4 regions of the Sodalis ligni genome follow, and region 4 is predicted to be linked to each of the others. Evidence: predicted binding sites of a transcription regulator. Region 4 holds the regulator's gene; each other region holds the start of a gene.
What was found. Region 4 encodes CRP, which controls carbon source genes, mostly activating them, when cyclic AMP is high. Its sites were predicted from a motif close to ATGTGANNNNNNTCACAT; they were not measured.

Region 1 (4,768 bases), 2.3 Mb from region 4:
GCCGTAAAATCGACGACTGGAACCAGATGATTGACGTTAATCTCAAAGGGGTACTGTACGGCATTGCCGCGGCGCTGCCGTATATGAAAGAACAGAAGGGCGGGCATATCATTAACACCTCTTCCGTGGCGGGCCATAAGGTACGGCCGGGCAGCGCCGTGTATGCCGCCACCAAAACCGCGGTGCGGGTAATTTCCGAAGGGCTCCGGCAGGAAGTGAAACCCTACAATATCCGTACGACGATTATTTCGCCCGGGGCGGTAACCAGCGAACTGGCGGACAGTATTACCGAGGCCGACGTGGCGGCGAATATCAAGCAATTCTATGCTGAAACCGCCATCTCCGCCGACTCGTTCGCCGCCGTGGTGGCCTTTGCCATCAGTCAGCCGGAGGAGGTGGATATCAATGAAATCCTGTTCCGCCCCACGAAACAAGATCTCTGATTAGCCGGATGCCGGCGCCCGGTTACGGGGCGCCTTTCAGCCTAATGACGCATAGATCACCTGGAACGGCTGGTGGTCTAGCGCCGGCATCATTTCCGGCCGATGGCGACAGTCAGTGACGATATCCGTCAGCGAGGGCAAAGGGCAAACGCGAAACAGCGACCATGAGCCGTATTTGCTGCTGTCGGCCAACAGCACCCGGCGTTGGGCATTGGCCAGCAGATCCTGCTTGAGGCCGGCTTTCTCTTCGGTCGGCGTGGTAATGCCTTTCTCCAGGCTCCAGGAGTTACAGCTGACAAAGGCAAGTTGCGGATTAATGCTGCGCAATAGCTTGCGGCCATGTTCACCGATGCAGGATTGACTGCTGTCGTCGATGCGTCCGCCGATTATGGTAACCTCGATTTGCTTAAAGCCGCTGAGAAACAGCGCGATATGCAAATCGGTGGTAATCACCCGTAGCGGCAAATGGCTTAATTGGCGGGCCAGCTCGTACATGGTGGTGCCGGCATCCAGCACCACGGTATCACCGGCGGTGACGAAGCCGGCGGCCTCAAAGGCAATGGCCTGCTTCTCCGCCAGATTGCGCTGATTTTTTTCGTAGGTGGTGGGCTGGGAGGGAATGAACCGGTTAAGGGTTACGCCGCCGTGCATGCGGCAAATGACGCCTTCCCGATCCAGTTTGATGAGATCCCGGCGCACGGTGGCGGGCGATGCGCTCAGCACCGTCACCAATTGATCCACTGTCACCAGATTATGGTTTTTCAGGTAACCCAAAATCTGGTCAAGGCGAGGTTGTGCCGTCATCGCGTCCGTCCGCTTATGCCAATTGCATTGCCAGCGCGATTGCAACAGCCATGCTCTTAGCTTTGGCTTGTCCGCGCCAGGCGATATCAAACGCGGTGCCATGATCCGCGGAAGTCCGGATAAACGGTAGGCCGGCAGTGATATTCACCCCATCGTAGAAGCCCAGCAGCTTTAAGGGGATATGACCTTGGTCGTGATACATCGCGACGACCATATCATATTGTCCCTCATAGGATTGCAGGAAAACCGTATCCGGCGGACAGGGGCCGTAAACATTGATGCCTTTTGCCGTCATCGCCGCAATGGCCGGGCCGACAATGGCTATCTCCTCATCACCGAACAGACCGTGTTCTCCCGCATGGGGATTGACGCCGGCCACCGCGATGCGGGGGGCGTCGAAACCGACGCGTTTGAGAAAGGTATCCGCCATGGCGATAACGGTTTCTACCCGCGCCCGGCTCAGGGTATCCAGGAATTTGCGCAGGGCGATATGCGTGCTGACATGAATCACCTTCAGCTTTTCGGTATAGAGCACCATGGCGTAATCCCGGCTGTGGGTTAATGTCGCCAGCAATTCAGTATGCCCTGGATAAATATGGCCGGCGCTGTGCAATGCTTCCTTATTTAACGGCGCCGTGGCCATGGCATGAACCTTTCCCGCCATGGCCAGTTCGGTCGCCCGCTTTATGCAGCGGTAGGCCAGATCCCCCGCGGCCGATTGCACCTTGCCCGGCTGCAACGCCAGAGGGTCGGCCAGCGGTTCATCGATAACGTTCAATATGCCGGGAGCGAAATGCGCATCGGCGGCGTTTTTAATAATCCGCAGCTCCGCCGCCGGCGTGATATTCAGAGATAAAACCCGCCGGAGCGTACCGGCGCAGCCCACCACCACCGCCGGCGCACCGGATAAGGGGCCGTCGATGAGTGATTTGATGATGATTTCCGGACCGATGCCCGCCGGGTCGCCCATGGTGACTGCAATAATTTTAATCACTCCGCTTCTCCTGATTGAAACACAATATGATTATATTGAATCATAGTTGATTATATGTGAGCACGATCAAAAAAGACCAACGTTAAATATTCTATAAAATAGGGGCGGCGGGCATGAGCTGTGATGTTAAATGATGAAATATAATCACCGACGTTCCCTGAGCGGGGAATGAAGACACAAGGCAAGGTCAATGAATATAAACAGCACCCTTATCAGTGGTTATCAGGCGCTTAACGACCTGGGTTACCTGTTGCAGGATAAGCGAGCGGCATTACTGGTAACGGATAAAAACATCGCCGTTATTCCCGCCGTACAAAGCGTGATTGAGCAGGTGTGCGGCAAGGTCGCCAGCCTTAAGATGATTGATAATGTCCCCCCGGAGCCCAGGGCGCAGGATGTGGAGGCTATCGTCGCCGCGCTGGGGGGAAAGTCGTTTGATCTGGTGATAGGTATCGGCGGCGGCAGCGTGCTGGACGTGGCGAAACTGCTTTCAGTGCTGTGTATCGGGGGCGCGCCGGATTTAACCGCCCTGCTGGCGGGAGAAAAGCCGCAAAAGCGCATCACCTCGCTGCTTATCCCCACCACGGCCGGAACCGGCTCGGAAGCTACGCCCAATGCCATTTTAGCCATCCCAGAACGGGAAACCAAAGTCGGGATCATTTCGCCGGTGATGCTGCCGGACTATGTGGCATTGGTGCCGGAGTTGACCGTCAGCATGCCGGCGTCTATCGCCTCGTCAACCGGTATCGACGCGCTCTGTCATCTGATTGAATGTTTTACGTCCGTGGCGGCCAACCCGGTCAGCGACAACTATGCCCTGATGGGGCTGAAAAAACTGTTCGCGAATCTGGAAATCGCCGTGGCCCGGCCGGATAACCTGGCCGCCCGATTGGAAATGCTGTGGGCGTCTTATTACGGCGGCGCCGCCATTACCCATGCCGGGACGCATCTGGTTCATGCCATGTCTTATCCCCTGGGAGGCAAATACCATATCCCCCACGGGGTGGCGAACGCCATTTTGCTGGCCCCCTGTATGCGCTTTATCCGTCCGGCGGCGGTGGCCAAATTTGCGCAGGCCTATGATTTAGTGCCTGATGCCATCACCTCTCTAAGCGACGAAGAAAAATCCCACGCGCTGGTGGAGTATTTTTCCGCCTTGGTGCAGCGCCTAAAGCTGCCGGCGAGTCTCGAGGCGCTGGGGATCGGCGGGGAGCATTTGCCTTATCTGGTGGAGGCGGCGCTGGATGTGCAGCGGCTCATGAAAAACGTTCCGACGCAAGTAGGCGCCGACGATGTCCGCCGCCTCTATTTGACGCTGTTCCAAACACAGGATTGTTGATTAATTACGAGGGTATTATGAGCAAAAAAATCAGCGGCGTACTGACGGCTATCGTCACCACCTTCGACAAAACGGCGATTTCAGCCCGAGCGCCATGCGTTTGCAGGTTCAGCGCCAGTTGGGTTACGGCAACGGCATATTCTGCGGGGGCACCAACGGCGAGTTTTTTGTGCTGAACGAGAAGGAAAAGCTGGCATTAATTGAGACCTGCACCGATGAGGTGGCGGGCAAGGCGGCGGTGGTTGGGCATATCGGCGAGATATCCACCCGCGAAACCATCCGGCTCGGTAAGCAGGCGGCGGGTTTGGGCGTCGATGCGGTTTCCGTGATCACGCCCTATTTTGTGCCGCTAAAACAGGAGGAACTGGCGTGGCATTACCGGGCCATCGCCGATGCCTTGCCGGTGCCGATCTTTCTCTACAATATTCCGGCGCGCACCGGCAATACGCTGCAACCGGAAACCGTCCGGCAATTGGCGTCCCATCCAAATATTATCGGCATCAAAGACAGTGCCGGCAGCTATGAAAGCCTGAGCGGCTTTCTCAACGCCGTGAAGGATCTCGAGGGTTTCAGCGTGCTTAACGGTCCCGACTCGCTCATTCATCAGGGCTTTGTCGATGGCTGCTCCGCCTGCATCTCCGGTTTGGCCAACGTCGCGCCAAAAGAGATTAACGCTATATGGTCCCGTTTCCATGCCGGCGATGTGGAAGGCTCCCGTGCGGCGCAGGAACAGGTGACCTGACTGCGAACCGATCTGTATAACGTGGCGTTTTCTCCGGCGGCGGTGAAAAAAGCGGTGTCGCTGATGGGTTATGACGTAGGGGAAAGCCGTTATCCCATCCGGTTCAGCGCGGCGGATGAGGAAAAAATCCTCCAGATCATCAATAAATATACCAAGTGATTTTTGCTGCGTGCGTTTATACGCGCCGCGGAATCACGACCGTGGGCCGGTGGGATAATAACGGAATCTCAACATGAAAATACTCTGTACTTCGCCCTCTTTTGCTAAATATGATGATAGTCCGGTCATGGCGCTTAAACAGCATGGCCTGGAAATAGTAATGTTGCCGGCGGATATCAGTCTGTCCGAACTGCGTCCGCATCTAGCCGATACCCTGGCGATGATTGTGGCGTTTACCGAGGTGACTCCGGCACTGCTGGAGATGGCGCCGCAGCTCAAGATTGTCT
Region 2 (4,768 bases), 540 kb from region 4:
ACCGCATCCGCCATATCGCCATAACCAACGACGTCATAGGGCGTTTTTAAGGAGAGATATATCACCTTCTTTTGCCTCCGTTTGGCAAAGGCCATCGCTTCTTGAACGCTGTTCTTACGAGAAAGGACCGGCGTGGTTTGCCGGGATAAACCCGGGGCGTCCGCTAATCCTTTGGCCCGATCCAACATGTTGCCGATAATTAAGATATCGCATTGATTGATGCTGACATTACGGAGCCAATCTGCTTCAATCAGATCGCCGCTCTTAACCATATGGTAACCATTTTCCCACAGAGTATGTTCAATGGCCGCGCCCTGTTCGGCCAAGGGTGTCAAAATATAGATGGATTGGGAATTATCCTCCAGGGAATAAGCTGACCGATATTTTTCAATAAGGTTACCGAGCGGTCGGTAATTTCTTTTCCAATGTTCTGCTCAAGGTGATATCTCCAGGAGCGGTTCCGTTGAACGGGGCGATAATATTTCTTTTCAGCTTAAGTTCGATAATCCGTTTGACGGACTCTGACACCATGTGCTCATCAATGACCCGGGCGGTAATTTTTCCCGACAGAATATTAATCAGCGACTGCAATCGGTGGACGTCGGAGATGTGGTATATGCTAACCGGCATAAGCGCAATATCCACGCCGGCCTTGAAGGTGAATTCCATCACGGTGTGAATATCGAAATTATCGCTGATGGCCTTCATATTCAGCGCATCGGTTATAGTAACTCCCTGAAATTCCAGTTCCTTTCGCAATAGGTCGGTCTGTATTTTTTTTGACAATGTCGCCGGCACTATGATCTCTTCTCCGGCCCTGTTTTTAATGCAGGTGTTATCCAGGGACGGGTATTGGATATGTGCGGTCATAATCATATCCGGCGCTTCGCCGGATGTAATAGCGTCGCGATAGGGCGCCAGATCGATCTCATTGGCGTCTTGGCGGTTTTTGTTTACCATCGGCAAGCCAAAATGGGAATCGGTCACCGTGTCCCCATGGCCGGGAAAATGCTTGGCGACGCTCACTACGCCTTTGCTGCCGATGCCGGCTATCATTTCCCGTGCCAATCGCCCTACGCTGGCCGGGTCGTCGCCGAATGAACGAACATTAATCACCGGATTATTTGGGTTGCTGTTGACATCCATCACCGGCGCGAAAATGGTATTAATGCCGAGTGACGACAGATCCCGGGCTAGAACACATCCCTGCTTATAGGCCAATTTACTATCCACCGTGTCCATACAGGCGGCGCCCAGCGCCATATTGCCCGGGAAAGCAGAGAACTCGCCGCGGGGCAGCCGAAAGACGCTGCCCCCCTCGTTATCAGTGGCAATAAATAAAGGGATGCCTCCCGCCGGTATGGCATCCTGCAGATCGTCGGTGAGTTTTTGTATTTGTTCTTTATTCTTCAGGTTATTGGCAAACAGAATAATTCCACCAATATGATTGTTTCTAATAATATTTCTTATTGTTTCCGTTAGCTGCACCATATCCTGCTTAACGCTTGTTTTGGTATCTTCTCGCCAATAACGGAAGTCCAGCATGATTTTCTGACCTATTTTTCTTTTAAAGTCATTTTGCTACTATTTCATCGCTTTGACTTGCCGCTGTCAGATTTTTCCAATAGACAGATGATTTGACGCGTTATGGTGCAAATCAATGGGGCGTGAAGGGGAGGGCATGGACTTGGCACAGGCGGAGTGTGATTCTGATATCATATATGACTCACGTTATTAAGATGGAGCAGCAGGGTAAATAAATCACTCAGATAAGCACCAATGTAAGAATATAGTTCCTTTGAAATAAAGAGATTATCTTACCGGAGAAACTTGAACAGGAGGGAAACGCAGATGAAATATCAACTCAGGAGGCTTCGCATATTTTCTATATGAAAATATCAAAGCGTTTTTTTGTGCCAACGGTGGCCGTCGGCCACCTGCGGGGGGATTAACGGGGTAAACGCAGCTGCTGCAGGTTCCCTTCCAGGGTTACGCCGGTATCCAGCGTCGCCACCCGGCGACATATAAAGGCCATTTCCCGCTGCGGTTCCAGTTTATTCCGCCATTTAGGCGGGATATCGGCCAATCGCCCATAAAGCGTTTCCAGGCTGCCGGCCTGGCTGATTAACTGCGTAGCGGTTTTGGCGCCGATACCGGCGACACCGGGAATCTTACTGCCGCTGATGCCGGCCAATCCCCAGTAATCGGGCAATTGTTGCGGCTGCACGCCGAAGGTCTCGGTAATAAAGGGCAGATCCAGCCAGCGTTTTTGAAAATAGTCCCTGATGTGGATTGCCGGCGATAATAGCTGGCAATATCCCTTATCGGTTGAAATCAAAGTCACGCGATGTCCGGCGGCGGCGACTTTGAAGGCCAGCGTCGCGGCGATATCGTCCGCTTCGTATCCTTTTAGCTGCCACGATGCCACGCCGGTTTGGCTGAACAGCCGCCTGATGTCCGGCAACAGTGCGCGCAGCTCGTCGGGCATCGGCGCGCGTCCGCCTTTATAGGCCGGTAAAAGTTGATGGCGCCAGCTTTCGTCGCGTTGTTCATCGTCAAATACCGCCACTGCGTGGGTCGGTTCACTATGAAAAATCAGCTGCTTCAGCGCATGGGTACAGGCTGATGGGCAGGAAGAACCCTGGGTGGCATGCATGCGGCGAATCAGGTTCAACGCATCCACAATCAATAAATGAACCGTCATGGCGTGTCGTCCTTATCATCATCCATCGGGAGGCAGGACAGGACGCCGGAATTGGCTTTGTCCTGTCGTCAAGTCGGGCCCGGCGTTAAATACAGATTTCGTAGCAAGGGATATAGGCGCTGCCCGGTAATTTCATGCGGTGTTGCGCGACAAAACCCTGTAATAAGAAATCCATGCGTTTCATAATGTCCGGATCGCCGCGCAGCTTGTAGGGGCCGTGCTGCTCTATGGACTGGATGCCGTTTTCCTTTACGTTGCCGGCAACAATGCCGGAAAACGCCCGCCGCAGCGCCGCCGCCAGCTGTTCGGCCGGCTGGTCGCGATGCAGATTCAGGTTGGCCATGTTTTCATGGGTGGGATCGAACGGGTGCTGAAGATCCTGCGCCACCTTCAGCGACCAATTGAAGCTATAGGCATCGCCGCTGCTGCGCCGGTTTTCCTTGACCCTGGGCATGGCTTTTTTCATTTGGCGGGCCACTTCCGCCGCATCGTCAATGATGATGGTGTAATATTTGCGGGCCTGCTCGCCCAGGGTACTGACGACAAATTCATCCAGCACCCGGAAGTAATCGGCGCTGATGCCCGGACCGGTAAGAATCAGGGGCAGCACCTGTTCTTTATTGGCCGGATTCATCATGATCCCCAGCAGGTACAGCAGCTCTTCCGCGGTGCCCACCCCGCCCGGGAAAATAATGATGCCGTGGCCGATACGGACAAACGCTTCCAGCCGTTTTTCAATATCCGGCATGATAATCAGCTCATTTACCAGCGGATTGGGCGGTTCGGCGGCGATAATGGACGGTTCGGTCATGCCGATAAAGCGTCCTTCCTTGTAGCGCTGCTGGGCATGGCCCACCGCCGCGCCTTTCATCGGCGCCTCCATGGCGCCCGGTCCGCAGCCGGTGCAGATATTGAGTTCACGCAGACCCAGCTGGCTGCCTACTTTGCGGCCATAGAGATATTCGGTTTCGCTGATGGAATGGCCGCCCCAGCAGACAATCATATTCGGCGCTTCGCCCACGTGCAGGCCGCGGGCGTTGCGCATAATGGAGAATATCAAGTTGGTGATATGCACCGAGTTATTCAGGTTAAGGCTCTGATGGTGGCCGGCTGAGGCAATCTGGCCGTTGACGAACAGAATATCCCGCAGCACGGCGAACAGATTCGCCTGGATGGAGCGGATAAGACTGCCGTCGACAAAAGCCTCTTCGGGCGGGTTCACCAGCTCAAGCTTCACGCCGCGCTCGCGGCGCAGCACATTAATATCGAAATCCTGGAAACGGGCCAGCAGTTCTTTGCTGCTGTCGGTTTGAGCGCCTGAATTCAATACCGCCAGCGAACAGTTGCGAAACAGACGATAGAGATCGCTGCTGGCGGTACGTTTGAGCATATCCACTTCGAGTTGTGACAGTAAATCCATGGAGCCTAGGGGGCTGATATGGGTAATCAAAATAACTCCTTGGTGCGCGGTTTCGCACAAAATTTTTCTTCGAACGCGTCTTGTTGTAGCATTATTGCCGCGCCAGCCGGCCGGCTGAGGGAATGAATGGCGTATTGCTCCGCCACGGGTTGATATCCAGCCCGCCGCGACGGGTGTAGCGGGCATAAACCGACAGCTGCTCGGGATGACAAAAATGCATCAGGTCGGTAAAAATCCGTTCCACGCACTGTTCATGGAATTCATTATGATGGCGGAAAGAGACCAGATAGCGCAATAAGGCTTCCCGATTGATGCGCGGGCCGCGATAGGTGATTTGCACCGATCCCCAATCCGGCTGGTGGGTGATCAGGCAATTGGATTTCAGGAGGTGGCTGACCAGGGTCTCGCTGACCTGCGCGTTATCGTCCGCGGCGTGCCGAATCCATTCATTGCTGAAGGTATAATCATCAATGAGGATATCCTGCTCATCAATGCACTCGCCGGCAAAGTCGGCGATGCAACGGCCGGCAATATCGCCGAGGCGGAACAAATCCACATTCACGTCACCTGCGGCGCAGCGGGCGAGGTCGCGGATCAAAACATCCCGTACCTGGTCCCAGTGGGCGAATCGCGTCTGGTTAAAG
Region 3 (4,768 bases), 1.2 Mb from region 4:
GCGCTGTTTACCATGTTCCGCAATGTGGCGGGATCCGTCGGGATTTCCCTGTCCACCGCCGCCATTACCGAACGCAGCCAGGTCCACAGCGCGTATATGGTGCATAACATGTCGCCGCTTAATGAGCAATTCCAGCAGGCGGTAAATACCAGCGCGGCGGCCATCCGGGACTTTTCCCTGCAAATAGGCGACCCGCTGCAAATAGCCACCGGCAAGATGTACCAGCAAATGATTATCCAATCGCGGATTATGTCCTATATCGACGTGTTTTCCATTTGCGCGGTGGTGGCGTTTATCCTGATTCCTTTCTGTCTGTTGCTTTCGCCGGTGAAGAGCGAAGGCAGCGTTGGAGCCCATTAGTATGCCGGCCCGTTTGTTAAAAGCTCAATTGCAGCACGCTCCCCGCCTGCGCCGTTTCGGCCTTGGTTTGCTGGCGGCCATGATAACCGCCTGTTCGGTGGGTCCGGATTACCGCCCCCCATCACCGGTGACCCCCGCCGCGTTCAACAATCTCGACAACGGCGGCAAAAACCGGTCCGCCTCCGCTACCCTGGCGGCGCTGCCCGATCCGTCCTGGTGGCACAGCTTTAACGATCCGCAGCTCGATAGCCTGATAGACCGGGCCATCGCCGGCAATATCAATCTGCAGCAGGCGGTACTGCGTATCGCCGGCGCCCGTGAACAAACCCTGCAGGCCGGCGCCGCTTACCTGCCGTCGGTGCAGGCCAAGGCCAGCGCCCAGCGCGAGCAGCTGGGTCTGGCGGGCCAGCTGGATTCGGCCCATGTCGACACCTCAAGCGTGGCGAGTCTTAGTCCGCAGGCAGCCTCCGCGCTGGATACCCTGACTCAGCCGATAAGCTTGTATCAGGGCAGTTTCGACGCCAGCTGGGAGCTGGATCTTTGGGGAAAAGTCCGCCGATCGGTGGAGATGGCGCAGGCGCAAAGCCAGGCTTCGGTTGAAGAACGCAACGACGCCCTGGTGTCCCTGGAGGCGGAGGTGGCGCGGACCTATTTGCAGCTGAGGGGCGCCCAGACCGTGGCGCAGACGCTTCGCACGCAAATCGATGTGGCGGAACAGTCCCTGGAATTGACCCGCAGCCGCCAGCAGCACGGTCTGGCGCCGCAGTATGATGTGGAAAACGCCGCTGCCCAGCTCGGTTCGCTGCGGGCGCAGTTGCCGCGGTACGAAGCGGAACAGCGTCAGGCGATGAACGGATTGGCGGTATTGCTGGGACAACCTCCCGGCACGCTGGATAACGAACTACGCCAAGACAAGCCGCAGCCCGCCGTCCCGGCCGCTGTGGCGGTGGGCGTGCCGTCAGCCCTGGCGCGCCGCCGTCCCGATGTGCGCCAGGCGGAAGCCAATCTGCATGCGGCCACCGCCAATATCGGCGTCTCGGTGGCGCAATTGTTCCCTGATTTTTCCCTCACCGGCCAGTTCGGCATGCGCAATACCGAGGCGGATTATCTGACCCACTGGAGCAGCCATTTTTACAGTTACGGTCCCCAGGTGTCGCTGCCGATTTTCCAGGGCGGCCGGCTGGTGTCAAGCGTCCGGCTGGCCCGGGTGCAACAGGCCAATGCGGTCTTGTCCTACCGCCAAACCGTCCTGACCGCGTTGCAGGATGTGGAGAACGCGCTGGTGAGCTACCGCACGGATCAGCAGCAGGTGGATGGCCTGGAGCAAGCCGCCGCGTCATTTCAAAACGCCTTCAATTTATCCAGCGAAAGCTACCGCCAGGGACTGACGTCATTTATCACTATGCTTGATGCACAGCGGCAGCTGGCCCAGGCCCGCCAGTAGGTCGCCGCCGCCCGGGTCCAGACCGGCATTGATTTGGTGGCGCTTTACAAAGCCCTGGGCGGAGGCTGGGAACCCTACACGCAGGTGAATTTACCTAAGTATCCGGTGTTCGGGCCGGCGGAAACCGTAGCGGCCGGCACCCAAAAGTAAAAAAACCAAAAAAGTAAACAACTTATCCATTGCCGTCAAAAAAATTTGACCTCCATCACATATTTTTGTAGCACAATACCTAAAAACAGGAGAAAATTACGGCAACTTAATCAACGGGAGGATGGTTCCACATGAGTACGCTGGCCGCAGGCTTTGTGATGATGCGCTGGGAATTGCTCAGTGCGGTGATGATGTTTTTCGCTAGCACGCTAAATGTCGTATGCCGTAGATCCAGTAAAAATGCCCTTGCCTTTATCTTCACCGGCGTCGGCATCAGCATGGCCTATTGGTTTGTCGCCGGGTTGCTGGGCATTACCCTCTCGATGGAGCTGGCGCACTGGCGCGATATCTGGGCCGGTCTGAAAGAGCTGGGGGAATATATTATCGTCCACACCCCGCCGGACTGGCAGATTACCTGATCCGGGCCTTTACCGGACGCCCATTCCGCTAATACATTTTAACGACCCACGCATTCAGACATGGCGCATTCAGCCAGGTCTTTTGCTGTTTAAAATCCCTTAACCGATTTTATCGGTTCACCTCCGTCTCCCATCCGTTCCCTCATTTCATACCCGATTTCAACACGTGCGGCTTTTCGTTTCTCCTCGGACCCGGGTTCATTTCCGCCACGTTCCGGGCGGGCTTGACGTTTTCGGCAATTCCCGCGAAACCTGACAGGATAAAATAAACCTTGTCAATGGCTGTACCGATCGGTACAGTCCTATCTTCACTCATAGAAAAGGCACTCATCATGGCTAACCTGGTTCCCCCCTTTACGCTGGAGACTGCAATCGCCAAAGTCCGTTTGGCGGAAGACGGCTGGAACAGCCGGGACCCCCGCCGGGTCTCCCTGGTCTACTCCGAAGACACCCAGTGGCGCAACCGTGCTGAAATTGTTACCGGACGCGAGGAAGTGGTAGCCTTCCTGACCCGCAAATGGGCCAGGGAGCTGGATTATCGGCTGATCAAAGAGCTATGGGCATTTACCGGCGCCCGGATAGCGGTACGTTTCGCTTACGAATGGCACGATGACAGCGGAAACTGGTTTCGCTCCTACGGCAATGAAAACTGGGAGTTCAATGAGCAAGGATTGATGTTCCGCCGTTTTGCCTGCATCAATGATTTGCCCATTACCAGCGACGATCGCCGGTTTTTCTGGCCGCTGGGCCGGCGTCCGGACGACCACCCCGGCCTGTCCGATTTTGGTTTGTAGTGGTTCTCGGTAACTGCAAGGCATTCATTCATTGAACAGCAAAGAAAACGCAAAAACCGAGCTGGTGGCCCGCATTGCCGAAATATTCCGCGAGTGCGGCTTTGAGGGCGCCTCCCTCAGCCGCATTACCGAGGGTACCGGGCTGGGCAAAGGCAGTCTTTATCACTTTTTCCCCGCCGGTAAGGAGGAGATGGCCGCTGAGGTGCTGCTGCATATCCACCGCTGGTTCGCCGGGCATATTTTCCTGCCGCTGGAACAGGAGAACGCCTTCGGCGCTCTGGATGACATGTGGCGGGAAGTGGATGACTATTTTCAGTCCGGTAAACGCGTTTGCCTGGTGGGGGCGTTTGCCCTGGACGGCACGCGGGATCGGTTCGCTACCGCCATCAGCGGCTATTTCAGGCGGTGGATAGCCGCGCTGGGGGGCGCCCTGCGGCGCGCTGGGGTTGACGACTCCACCTGCGCCATCCTGTCGCAGGAGGTGGTGGCCGGTATCCAGGGCGCCCTGATCCTGGCCCGCGCCCTTGACGACGCGGAGTTCTTCTCCAAGAGCCTCCTACGCTTGCAAAGGCGGGTCAACGAGCAGTTGGCAGCGCGCTAGGGATACTTATCCCCGGCATACCGGCAAGGCATTTCAATGGCGCAAGCAGCCCTGGAGACTTTAAGCCGGCGTTTTCCTGTTCCCAGCCGCCGGGAAAAATGCCAGTATGGCTTGGCCACTGTCACCCTAACATTGATTGTAAAGGAAGCCTATGCTGAAAATACTCGGCAGATCTTCATCCATTAATGTGCGCAAGGTCCTATGGGCCTGCGCGGAGTTGGGCATCGAATATCAGCGCGAAGACTGGGGCAACGGATTCAAATCCACCCACAGCCCCGAATTTCTCGCGCTGAATCCTAATGCCATGGTTCCGGTTATCCAGGACGAGGATTTTGTCCTATGGGAATCGAATACCATTATCCGTTACCTGGCGCGCGCCTACCGCGGCGAATCGCTATACCCGGCGGCCCCCAAAATCCGGGCCGGCATCGACCGGTGGATTGATTGGCAGGCCGCCGATCTCAATCCCGCCTGGAGCTATGTTTTCAGCGCCCTGGTGCGGCACAATCCCGAACATCCCGATCCCGAACGCATCAAGGCCGCCGCCGCAAGCTGGGCCGACAAAATGTCGATCCTGGAGGGCCAGCTCAAGGCCACCGGAGCCTTTGTCGCGGGTCCGGCATTTACCCTGGCGGATATCCCCATCGGCCTGTCGGTGAACCGCTGGTTTTCCACCCCGCTCCAACGCCCCGACCTCCCGGCAGTGAGCGCCTATTATGAACGATTAAGCCTGCGGCCGGCTTTTATCGCCCACGGCAGAAACGGACAGCCCTAATCGCCAGGGTAAAGACCGGGGTTTAACTCCGGTCTCAGACTGCTGACAAACATGCCCGAAGCCAATAAGGCGGGACAGGCTGCTAGAAGAGTAAACCGTCCGCGCCAGGGATGGCGCGGATCGAGCCCCCAGGGAAGGGTTCACGGCGTGTTTACGATCTAGCAGCCTGTCTCGACCGGGCACTTTGTCAACAAGCTCCGACCGGGGTTTAACCCCGGTCTCAGG
Region 4 (4,768 bases):
GCCCTGGTAAAACGGAATGGGGCGTGGCGGCGGCGCATCCGTCTCCAATGTTTCATACGCCGCGGTGGCAATCTTCCAGGCTAACCACAGCAGATAAAGGGAACCGGCCACTTTGAGCATAAAATGCAATGACGGATACAGGGTAATTAAACCGCCGATACCGAAAGCCACCAATAGCAATATGCACTGCATCCCGAGCATAATACCCAGCATCAACGGCATTGAACGCCAAAAACCGAAATTCGCGCCGGAAGCGGTGAGCAGCATATTATTAGGACCGGGCGTAATGGCAGCGACCCAAAGAAAACCCAACATTGAAAGAAAAAGACTCGGTTCCACGTTTCGGGGGCTCCTCTCCCTTTAATGAAGGTAAGAAACTAACAGCGCGCCTGTATCCGCACAAGGCTTTGCTGGTGAAATTTCCTCAAGGCATTGAATCATTAACAAACTGGACATAACATGATGATTATTCCGTGGGAAGAAATCGACTCCGACACCCTGTATAACCTGCTTGAATCCTTTGTCTTGCGAGAAGGCACCGATTACGGCGAACAGGAAAAGACACTGGAGGCCAAAGTCGCCGATGTCAAACGTCAACTGATAAGCGGCGAAGCGGTAGTGGTATGGTCGGAACTGCATGAGACCATCAATATTATGCCCCGCGGCCAGTTTCATCCGGAATAACGCAAATTGGCCCTGCGCCGCTAAACATGATAACAATAATCAAGTCTTTCATGCCGGGCGCATGTGAATCTACCCGTCATACTTCAAGTTGCAGGTGCGTCCGCTTTCCTGCAACCTGAATTATTGAGGGTATCACGCCGCCATATAACGAAGCGTAGGGTTACCATGTCAGCACAACATCCCATTATTGCCGTTACCGGCTCCAGCGGCGCCGGCACCACCACCACCAGTTTGGCTTTCCGTAAAATTTTTCACCAGTTGAATATTCACGCCGCCGAGCTGGAAGGGGACAGTTTCCACCATTTTACCCGTCCGGAAATGGACATGGCCATTCGCAAGGCCCGCGATCTCGGGCGACATATCAGCTATTTCGGGCCGGAAGCCAATGACTTCGGCCTATTGGAACACACCTTCCTGCAGTATGGGCTCACCGGCCACGGCAAAGCGCGAAAATATCTGCACACCTATGACGAAGCCGTTCCCTACAATCAGATTCCCGGCACCTTTACTCCCTGGCAGCCGCTGCCGGAGCCGACGGATGTGCTGTTTTACGAGGGGCTGCACGGCGGGGTGGTTACCGACCACCATAATGTGGCGCAGCATGTGGATCTCCTGGTGGGTGTAGTACCCATCGTCAACCTGGAATGGATACAAAAGCTGGTGCGCGATACCAGCGAACGCGGACACTCCCGGGAAGCGGTGATGGATTCCGTGGTGCGATCGATGGAAGACTATATTAACTACATCACACCGCAGTTTTCCCGTACCCATATCAATTTTCAACGGGTTCCCACGGTGGACACGTCCAACCCCTTTGCCGCCAAGGCCATCCCTTCGCTGGACGAAAGCTTTGTGGTAATTCACTTTCGCGGCCTGGATCATATCGACTTCCCCTATCTGCTGGCGATGCTGCAGGGGTCGTTTATTTCCAATATCAATACGCTGGTGGTACCGGGAGGGAAAATGGGGCTGGCGATGGAACTGATCATGGGACCATTGGTAAAGCAGCTACTGGAAGGCAAACGCATTGAATAAACCGGGCGCGGCCGGAGCGTCGCGCCAGCGGTAACGCATCCGTCATTCAGGACGGCAAACGCACTTCAAAACTATGGGTAACGTTCACGGATTTGCCGAGCATTAAAGACACCGAGCAATACTTTTCCGCTGACAGCTCCACCGCCCTTTCGACGATTTTGTCGGTGAGCCCCGTGCCGGAAACTATAAAGTGTAAATTAATATGGGTAAATAACCTCGGCGCTTCGTCGCGGCGTTCAGAGGTCAGCTTGACTTCGCAATCACGCACATCCTGACGCCCTTTTTGCAGAATCGATACCACGTCGATGGCGCTGCACCCCCCAGCCGCCATAAGTACCATTTCCATTGGGCTGGGCGCTTTTTCCCCTGCGTTGCCATCCATCAAAATCTGGTGGCCGGAGGCGGATTCACCTATAAAAGACAGACCTTCGACCCATTTTACTCGTGCTTGCATTATGATGACTCCAGATAAAAAGTTTTTCCTGCACCCTACATTTTTATTGGAAAGGTGGCAATGTTACCTAACATACTTCATGCTGATGCAAGACAACAGAAGACACTGCTTCAAACCTATGCTAAAAACAAGGCTGGATCGACCTCATGATAATGAAAGGGCAAGAGAGCGATCGGAACATCACTAAAACCAGACCCTAATAAGTTCCCTAACGTCGCTCCGTTTACAACGGAGATGGATCGATAAAACAGCGCCGTAATAGGGAATACGATGTCCTGAACAAGGACATCGATGACAAAAGAGGATAACAGCGAATGGTTCTCGGCAAACCGCAAACAGACCCGACTCTCGAATGGTTCCTGTCTCATTGCCATATTCACAAGTATCCATCGAAGAGTACGCTAATACATCAAGGCGAAAAAGCTGAAACACTTTACTACATCGTCAAAGGCGCCGTCGCGGTGCTGATAAAAGATGAAGAAGGTAAAGAGATGATCTTGTCCTACCTTAACCAGGGGGATTTTATCGGGGAATTGGGCTTATTCGAAGAAGGCCAGGAGCGCAGCGCCTGGGTTCGTGCGAAAACCGCTTGTGAAGTGGCTGAAATTTCTTATAAAAAATTCCGGCAACTGATTCAGGTGAATCCGGATATCCTGATGCGTCTGTCGGCGCAGATGGCCAGCCGCTTGCAGGTCACCTCGGAAAAAGTCGGTAATCTGGCGTTTCTCGACGTCACGGGACGTATCGCGCAAACCTTGCTTAATCTGGCGAAACAACCCGACGCCATGACCCACCCCGACGGCATGCAAATCAAGATTACCCGCCAGGAAATCGGCCAGATTGTCGGCTGTTCCCGCGAAACGGTGGGCCGTATTCTGAAAATGCTGGAAGATCAAAATCTCATCTCCGCACACGGCAAGACCATTGTCGTTTACGGTACGCGTTAAACGTTAATCAAACAGGCGTGGTACTCTGTGCCACGCCTGCTTGTTGGCAGCATGTGGCGTCGACTGATCTATCACCCCGAAGTCAACTATGCCTTGCGGCAAACCATCGTGCTTTGCCTGCCGGTGGCGATAGGGCTATTGTTCGGCAGCCTGCAGAACGGCCTGCTGTTCTCCCTGGTGCCCGCCTGTTGCAACATCGCCGGCCTGGATACCCTGCATAAACGCTTTTTTAAACGCCTGGCCATCGGCGGTACGCTGTTCGCCGTCAGCAGCGTACTGATCCAGTGGCTGCTCTTTGTACACGTACCCTTGCCCTTTATCATGGTGGGCCTGGCGCTGGCGCTGGGCGTCACCGGTGAAATCAGTCCGTTGCACGGGCGGTTATTACCCGCCTCCCTTATCGCCGCCATTTTTACCCTCGGCCTGACCGGCAACGCCCCGGTGTGGATCCCGCCGCTGCTGTATATCGCCGGTACCGCCTGGTACGGGCTGTTTACCGGCCTGTGGTTCCGATGGCTTAAAGAGCAGCCGATGCGGGAAACCCTCAGCCTGCTCTATAGAGAGCTCGCGGATTATATCGAGGCGAAATACAGCCTGCTGACCCAGCATACCGACCCGGAAACCGCCCTGCCGCCGCTGTTTGCCCGGCAGCAGCGGGTGATTGATCTGATTGCGCAAATTTACCAGCAGCTGCATATGCTGTCGGCCAACCATCAGCTTCAGTACAAACGTCTGCTGCGGACATTTCAGGTGGCTCTGGACCTGCAAGAGCATATCGCCGTCAGTTTGCATCAGCCGGACGAAGTGCAAAAGCTGGTGGAGCAGAGTCACGCTGAAGCGGTGATCCGCTATAATGCCCAATTGATTGCCGCCCGGCTGCGGGTGGTAGCGGACGATATCCTTTATCATCGGTTATCGGGCCGTTTCACCATGGCGGAAGCCCTGTCGGCGGTGGAAAAAATTGCCCAGCGAAATCCGGATAATCCGGTGGGGCAATTTTGTTTTTATCACTTCAGCCGCATCGCCAGGCTGCTCAGGACGCAACGTCCGCTCTACCGGCGGGATATCATGGCGGATAACCAGCAACGGCTCTCTTTCTGGCAGGCGCTGCGCAGCTACTGTTCGCTCAAATCCATGGCGCTGCGCAACGCCGCCCGGCTGGGCATTATGCTGGCCATCGGCAGCAGCCTGGGACTGGTGTTCAACCTGCCTAAACCCTACTGGATTCTGATGACGGTGATGTTTGTCAGCCAGAACGGCTATAACGCCACCCGGGTACGTATCCAGCACCGGGCGCTGGGAACCTTGGCCGGCCTGGTTATCGCCGCCGCGACCCTGCAGCTCCATCTGGGGGACGGCACGGTTTTATTGTTTATGCTGGTGGTGACCCTGGCGGCTTACCTGGTTTTGCGGAAAAATTACGGCCTGGCGATGACCGGCTTCACCGTAACCGCCGTTTACACCCTGCAGCTATTGTCCCTGAACGGTACGCATTTTCTGGTACCGCGGCTGGTGGATACCCTGATCGGATGCATGCTGGCGTTCGGCGGTACGCTCTGGCTGTGGCCGCAGTGGCAAAGCGGCCTGCTGCGCAAAAACGCCCATCAGGCGCTGGAAAGGGATCAGGACGCATTGCGTCTGTTATTAC

Region 1: a site for CRP is predicted at 2,296-2,313, ahead of GTU79_RS13080 (iron-containing alcohol dehydrogenase). Genes of this name have one in related genera too.
Region 2: a site for CRP is predicted at 1,702-1,719, ahead of GTU79_RS05035 (glycoside hydrolase family 3 N-terminal domain-containing protein). Genes of this name have one in related genera too.
Region 3: a site for CRP is predicted at 1,998-2,015, ahead of GTU79_RS08015 (YjcB family protein). Genes of this name have one in related genera too.

The regions. Positions count from the first base shown of each region.
Region 1 covers NZ_CP075169.1:2,807,253-2,812,020, forward strand. Annotated here, with positions in the region: gene GTU79_RS13065 (SDR family oxidoreductase) at 1-443, shown strand, start outside; gene GTU79_RS13070 (DeoR/GlpR family DNA-binding transcription regulator) at 480-1,247, opposite strand; gene GTU79_RS13075 (D-threonate 4-phosphate dehydrogenase) at 1,261-2,241, opposite strand; gene GTU79_RS13080 (iron-containing alcohol dehydrogenase) at 2,432-3,580, shown strand; partial or broken gene GTU79_RS13085 (dihydrodipicolinate synthase family protein) at 3,598-4,481, shown strand; gene GTU79_RS13090 (phosphoglycerate dehydrogenase) at 4,555-4,768, shown strand, end outside.
Region 2 covers NZ_CP075169.1:1,078,869-1,083,636, forward strand. Annotated here, with positions in the region: gene GTU79_RS05030 (glycoside hydrolase family 3 protein) at 1-272, opposite strand, end outside; gene GTU79_RS05035 (glycoside hydrolase family 3 N-terminal domain-containing protein) at 397-1,545, opposite strand; gene xni (flap endonuclease Xni) at 1,949-2,704, opposite strand; gene ppnN (nucleotide 5'-monophosphate nucleosidase PpnN) at 2,790-4,154, opposite strand; gene queF (NADPH-dependent 7-cyano-7-deazaguanine reductase QueF) at 4,216-4,768, opposite strand, start outside.
Region 3 covers NZ_CP075169.1:1,693,208-1,697,975, reverse strand. Annotated here, with positions in the region: gene GTU79_RS08025 (DHA2 family efflux MFS transporter permease subunit) at 1-360, shown strand, start outside; partial or broken gene GTU79_RS08020 (efflux transporter outer membrane subunit) at 362-1,954, shown strand; gene GTU79_RS08015 (YjcB family protein) at 2,086-2,373, shown strand; gene GTU79_RS08010 (hypothetical protein) at 2,516-2,707, opposite strand; gene GTU79_RS08005 (nuclear transport factor 2 family protein) at 2,706-3,167, shown strand; gene GTU79_RS08000 (TetR/AcrR family transcriptional regulator) at 3,199-3,768, shown strand; gene GTU79_RS07995 (glutathione S-transferase family protein) at 3,920-4,543, shown strand; gene GTU79_RS07990 (ABC transporter substrate-binding protein) at 4,764-4,768, opposite strand, start outside.
Region 4 covers NZ_CP075169.1:538,052-542,819, reverse strand. Annotated here, with positions in the region: gene GTU79_RS02415 (LysE family translocator) at 1-339, opposite strand, end outside; gene GTU79_RS02410 (YheU family protein) at 463-684, shown strand; gene GTU79_RS02405 (phosphoribulokinase) at 850-1,719, shown strand; gene GTU79_RS02400 (OsmC family protein) at 1,766-2,173, opposite strand; gene crp (cAMP-activated global transcriptional regulator CRP) at 2,488-3,120, shown strand; gene GTU79_RS02390 (YccS/YhfK family putative transporter) at 3,172-4,768, shown strand, end outside.